Oligoflexus sp.: one gene and its partner. The protein of the gene in region 1 binds, or shares a complex with, the protein of each later gene. Links are inferred from orthologs where the notes say so. Each region holds a gene or a part of one and is shown in the gene's direction. Other genes may lie near its edges.

Region 1 (3,124 bases):
GGAATGGATTGAGCCTTGCGGATATAGATCTTTTCGAAATTCACGAAGCTTTCGCCGCTCAAGTTCTGAGCTGCCTGCGTTCGATGGAATCCAAGGACTTCTGTGAGCGTTACTTCGGCGACAGCAAGGCCTTCGGCTCGATTCCTGAAGAGAAGCTCAACGTCAATGGCGGCGCGATTGCCATCGGTCACCCCTTTGGAGCCACCGGGGCCCGCCTTGTGACCACACTTTCCAACGAACTGATTCGCCGCAATAAAAATCTTGGACTGATTGCGATTTGTGCGGCTGGCGGCATGTCTGGTGCCATGTTAATCGAACGTTACGCCTGAGAGGAAGCTCGCTATGACACAGTATTTCAAGGTCGAAAGCACGAGTGATCATATCCGTATCCTGCGCATGGGTTCGCCTGACAAACCGGTCACGGTTCTTGGTGAACCCTTGCTGCGTGAGCTGAACGATATCGTCGATGAGCTTGCGGAAAATAAAGAGGTTCAGGGCCTCATCATCATCGGTGCGAAGAAAGATTTCGCGCTGGGTGCGGACATCAATGATATCTCGCAGTTTGATACGCCCGAGGAAACCCGGGACGGCGCTCTGAAGATGCAGGGCATTCTGAATAAGCTCGAAAAACTCCCCTTCCCGACCGTGGCCGCGATTGATGGTCAATGCCTGGGCGGTGGACTGGAACTCACGCTCGCCTGTCAGTGGCGTATCGTGACCGAAACATCCACCCTCGCCCTTCCGGAAATTCAGCTCGGTATGATTCCCGGCGGCGGCGGAACCCAGCGTCTGCCTCGTTTGATCGGGATCCAGGATGCTTTGGATATGATCCTGACCGGCAAGCGGGTCAGCGGTAAAAAAGCCGTGAAGCTGGGTCTGGCGGATGCCCTTGTGCATCCCACGCAGCTGGAGCGGGTCGCCCTTCAGTATGCGACGAAGAGCAAAGACAAAAAACTGATGGCCCTGAATGCGAAGAGCCTGAGCAAGGATCTGCCGCGCTGGGCTGCCGAGCACACTCCGATCGGCCGTGCCTTCGTCGAGAAAAAAGCGCGCGAGATGGTCGAGAAAAATACCAAGGGCTTCTATCCTGCGCCTTTTAAAGCTCTGGATGCGGTCTTTGACGGTTTCGAGAAAAAACTGGAAAAAGGCCTGGAGCTGGAAGCCAGACTCTTCTCGGAGCTGGCGCATACCCGGGAAAGCAAGTCGCTCGTTCACCTCTTCCATGCGACGACAGCCGCCAAGCGCAATGCTTACGCGGAAGCCGGCAAGGCCAGGTTCGGGGACAAAGTTCCTGAGCAGGTGGGTGTCGTGGGCTCGGGCTTTATGGGCGCGGGCATTGCCACGGTGCTTGCCGACAAAGGCGTGCGCGTTCTGCTTTCGGATCCGAACAAGGATTCCACCAAACGCGCCCTGGCCAATGCGTATAAGTTCTTTGCCAAGAAGGCTAAACGCGGCCGTATCAAAAACTTCGAACTTGCCCAGAAGATGGCTCACATTTCACCGGGTCTTAGCATCCAGGGTTTCGGTTCCACCGATGTCGTGATCGAAGCCGTATTCGAAGATCTGGGACTGAAGCAGGAAATCCTCGCCCAGGTCGAATCCCGCTCAGGCGACGATCAGGTCTTTGCCTCCAATACATCGGCGCTGCCGATCGGCAAAATCGCAGCGAAGGCGAAATACCCCGAGCGCGTTCTCGGCATGCACTTCTTCTCGCCTGTGGAAAAGATGCCACTCCTCGAAATCATCATCACCGATAAGACCGCTGAATGGGCTGTGGATCGCGCCTTCCGCCTTGGCCAGCGCATGGGCAAGCAGATCATCGTTGTGAAAGACAGCCCCGGTTTCTATACGACCCGGGCCTTGGCTTTCTTCATGGCGGAAGCGGCCTTGATTCTGGAAGAGGGTGCGAACATCGAAGAGATCGACGACGCGCTCACGGACTTCGGTTTCCCCGTCGGACCTATCACTCTGATGGACGAAGTGGGCATCGACGTCGGCATCCATGTTCTGGAATCCATGACCGAAGCCTATGGCAACCGCATCAAAACACCGGCAGGCCTGGATGCCATCCAGCAGTCCGGTCGCCTCGGACGGAAGAACGGCAAGGGTTTCTTCACCTATGAAGGTGGCAAGAAAGGCAAGCCGGATGAATCCGTCTATGAAATGATGGGCGAAAAACGCATATATAAGTTTATCCCGGCCGAGGATATCGCGGACCGCTGCGTTTATGTCTTCATCAATGAAACGATTCGCTGTCTTGAGGAGGGCATTCTTTTGTCCGCTTATGATGGCGACATAGGCGCCGTCTTCGGCCTCGGCTTTCCGCCTTTCCTGGGTGGACCGCTGCGTTACGTCGATCATCTGGGTGCCGAGAATGTGTATAACACGCTGAAGGGCCTGGAAGAACGCTATGGAGCCCGCTTCGCCCCACCGGCCTTGCTCAAAAAGCATGTCGATGCCGGAACCAAATTTTTTCCCGATGAAAAGTAAATGATCCTGACCCGCGCCTTCATGCGCGGGTCTTTCCTCTCCGATTTCGTTTATACAAGTCTTGATTGAAAGCACAATTTGAAGCAAGGGCTCCAGACTCAGTCACGGTATACGGATGCTGATTTCAGATCAAACCTAACGTCGATCATCATCCAGGCATCGTTCAGCAGGAGCAACTGTGAACAACGAAAAGATCATTTTTGCTTTCAACAGCTTCTTTCTGGGTCTGGCCTTAATGAATTTCTTAAATCAAATCAAGAGCTTTCCATCCTTTCCCTTCTGGGCCGCCTTGGCCGGAGTGTTGCTCTTCTCCAGCTTTGTCATCATCATGCTGCGCACCATTGGAAAGTCTCTTTTTCGATGAAGAGGGCTCCAGCATAAGACTTATTCCACGCGCTCCACGGCTTCGATGCGATCGGATCGCATAGGCAGATCCAGGGCACGGGCGCGTGACAGATTCAAGGCTTCCTGCACACCGATGATGTAGTCCACTCCCAGATCCTTGACCGAACTGCCGTTTTCCAGAACCTCATTGATCTGCTCAGCCAGCTGATGTCCAAGTGCCACGAGGTCGGGATAGGCGGCAAAGGTGCAGAAATCAAAATCCTTGCTTGCGAATTTTTCAATATTGCAA
Region 2 (3,216 bases), on another replicon or contig:
ACAGAAATCGCCTGTGAAAATTTTCTCGCCCATGTTTTATTGCGATGTTCAGGCCGAGGTCGGAGCCTCGCTGGAGCTTCCCCACGAGTATGCCGAGCGCGCTCTTTACCTCCTCTCCGGAACGATCCGTCACGGCGGAAAAGTTTTTGATCACCCGCAGATGATCATCTTTAAAAAAGACTGCCCCATCAGGCTTCATGTGGAGAGTGAAGCCCGCTTTGTGCTGCTCGGCGGCGCGGCGCTTGATGGTCCCCGGGTGATCTGGTGGAATTTCATATCCAGCTCCCAGGCCCGGATTGATCAGGCCAAAAAAGACTGGCAGGAAGGCCGTTTCCCCCTGATTCCTGGGGATTCTGACGAATTCATTCCCCTTCCTGAATCCTAATCCATTGAAATTTTGGAAATTTTCAGCCTACCTCAAGGTAGGCTACCTTCCTACCGATAGGTTGTCTATCAGGGAAGGGGAACCCGTTATGTCTGCATCCAATAAACGCCGCGAAGCCATCGAAGAGGGAAGGAGTTTACTGCAAAAACTCGGCTTCAACGGCTTCAGCTTTCAGGATATCGCCGATCGCATCGGAATCAAAAAACCAAGTCTCTATGCTCATTTCGCTTCCAAAGAGGAACTTGGTCTGGAGATGATCGCGCACTACCGCCGTGATTTTGAACAATGGGCCGAGCGTCACAGGAATGATGCGATCCTGGATCAGATCGAAGGACTTTTTCGCATCTTCAATAAATTCGCCCGGGATCAAAACAAGATCTGCCCCATCACGGCTCTTTCCGCTGAGTATGAGACGCTGCCTTTATCCATGCGCAAGGCCCTTGGAGACATGGCTGCGTTTCAGGAAAAGTGGCTGCTGGACCTGATTCAGCGGGGCATGGACGCCGGACATTTCCGCTCCGATCTGGATCCGGCTCAGACGGCGCAAATGATTCAGTCCCTGGGATTTGGCATTCAACACCTTGCGCGTTTGCATCAGGACACGGATCGCATTCTGGCCGTGAAAGATCAAATCCGTCATCTTCTGGAAAGGAAAGTTCCATGAAAAATCTTCGCATGAGTTACATTGTTGGTGGCGTCCGCACGCCTTTTGTCAAATCCATGGGCGCATTCAATAACGTGGAACGCATCGAACTGATGATCGCGAGTCTGCAGGAATTAAGAAAGCGCTACAAACTGGATAAAATCATCCTGGGTGATGTGGCGCTCGGAGCGGTCATGAACAGTGCGGGGGATTGGAATCTGGCCCGTGAAGCCGTTCTTCGCGCCGGCTTTCATCCCCATACGCCGGCCTATAACATCCAGCGCGCCTGCGGCACCGGATTGGAAGCCATGGTTCAGATTGCCAACAAAATCGCCTTGGGACAGATGGAAACCGGGATCGCTGGCGGCGTGGATACCAACAGTGATCTGCCTTTGGAGCTGCAGCAGAGTCTTCAGAAATTCTTCCTGGGACTGCCGCAGGCGAAGACCTTGGTCGATAAACTCAAAACGGTGACAAGCCTAAGAGCTGATAGCTTCAAACCCCGAATTCCCGCTGTGGTCGAACCTCAAACCGGATTATCCATGGGTCAGCACACGGAACTCATGGTGAAGACCTGGGGCATCACCCGTGAGGCCCAGGATCGCCTCGCCTATGAAAGCCATCAGAAAGCTGCAAAAGCCAAAGCCGCAGGATTCTTTGATGATCTCATCGTACCGGTCGCGGGTGTGAAAGCCGACGGCATTTTACGGGCGGATACCACAATCGAAAAACTGGCGAAGCTTAAACCCGCCTTTGATAAAGTGAACGGAAGCCTGACAGCCGGTAACAGCACGGCTCTTACAGACGGAGCCTCTTCCGTTCTTTTGGCTTCAGAAGAAGCGCTGACGCGTTACGGCTGGAAAGCCCTCGCCCGTTTTGTGGATGCTGAAGCCGCAGCGATTGATTTCGTCGGTGGGGAAGGTCTTCTGATGGCACCGACGCTGGCCGTCAGTCGTCTTTTGGAACGCAATCAACTGAAGCTCCAGGACTTCGACTTTTATGAAATCCACGAAGCCTTTGCCGGTCAGGTTCTTTGCACTCTGAAAGCCTGGGAGGATGCCACCTACTGCCGCGATGTCCTGGGTCGCGCCGCACCACTCGGCAGCATTGATCCAGCAAAGATGAATGTCAACGGCAGCAGCCTTGCGGTTGGTCACCCGTTTGCCGCAACAGGCGGCCGCATTGTGGCCACGCTCGCGAAACTCCTTCATCAAAAAGGCAAGGGACGCGGTTTGATTTCCATCTGCACGGCGGGTGGCATGGGAGTGGCAGCTATTTTGGAAGCTTGAAATAAAGAGAGCCGGGGAATTTCTTCCCCGGCTTGAGGCATCACAGTCGTAGGCAAGGCATCATGTGAGACAGACTTAGAAGGAGTAGCCGACCGACGCGATGAATTCATTTTTCTGAAGGGTCACGTCCTTGAACTCAGCCTTTTGGGAAAGACCTGTGCCGATAGCCGATGCGGTCGAATCAATGGTTCCTTTAGCAAGAGTATCGCTGAAGCGGTAACCCAGGCTCAGGTTCACGTTCTCAGCCACATCAAAGCGTCCGCCGACACCCAGGTCATAGTTCAGAAGATCGGCGCTCTTCATTTTCAATTCGAAGCCATCTTCTTTCACGTCTTTGGGGTCAACCATGTGGTACGAAAGACCGCCAAGACCGTAGAGAGCGAAACCTTCCTGCTTATAGAAATCGAAGGTGGCGTTGGCGGCCACGGAAAGGTCACTGTACTCACCCTCATCCTTGTCGTCATAGTTCACGTAACCCACTCCACCGCCGAGACGCAGGGCATCATTCAGTTTGTACTGAAGGCTCACACCCACGCCTGGGGCTGTGACGGCCTTGGCATTGCCTTCGCTGTCTTCGGTCACCGTTTCACCGGTGATGGGATCTGTGGATTTGGTTTTGCCGGACTCCAGCTTGCCTTGTGAGCTGATCACTTCACCTTGAACTGTAAGGTCGGCACTATAACCCGAGGCAGCAAAAGCGAGAGCAAGAACGGACAGAGAGAGATTTGCGAGTTTCATGGAAGATCCTTTCTGGAATCATTCTTCGTTGCGTTGGTTGATGACGGATCTTTCATCGCGTCACGGATCTATGCTGAGCAAGAGCCGGTCCATCGCGGGATTCCAGAAATTTGGCATCAATATATAGAAATGCTGGCCGAATTGGACCAAAAATATATTCA

The links. The genes of interacting proteins can lie anywhere in the genome.
Region 2: the proteins of VFO10_RS04705 (region 1) and VFO10_RS17410 are in contact, whole or in part, in a solved structure (PDB 8BNU), measured with the Escherichia coli proteins. The link is inferred for Oligoflexus sp. from one-to-one orthologs.

Annotation. Positions count from the first base shown.
Region 1 is NZ_DASTAT010000023.1:34,287-37,410, reverse strand. What follows is about bases 13-2,916. They hold VFO10_RS04705 (3-hydroxyacyl-CoA dehydrogenase NAD-binding domain-containing protein), read left to right. Parts: upstream 13-342; coding sequence 343-2,490; downstream 2,491-2,916. Other genes in these bases: VFO10_RS04700 (hypothetical protein), read right to left, coding at 2,875-2,916. In the rest of the region: more of VFO10_RS04700, read right to left, coding at 2,917-3,124. UniProt on the Escherichia coli protein: Catalyzes the formation of a hydroxyacyl-CoA by addition of water on enoyl-CoA. Also exhibits 3-hydroxyacyl-CoA epimerase and 3-hydroxyacyl-CoA dehydrogenase activities.
Region 2 is NZ_DASTAT010000076.1:60,326-63,541, forward strand. The notes cover bases 186-3,181. They hold VFO10_RS17410 (acetyl-CoA C-acetyltransferase), read left to right. Parts: upstream 186-1,045; coding sequence 1,046-2,317; downstream 2,318-3,181. Other genes in these bases: VFO10_RS17400 (pirin family protein), read left to right, coding at 186-385; VFO10_RS17405 (TetR/AcrR family transcriptional regulator), read left to right, coding at 474-1,049; VFO10_RS17415 (outer membrane protein), read right to left, coding at 2,393-3,055. In the rest of the region: more of VFO10_RS17400, read left to right, coding at 1-185.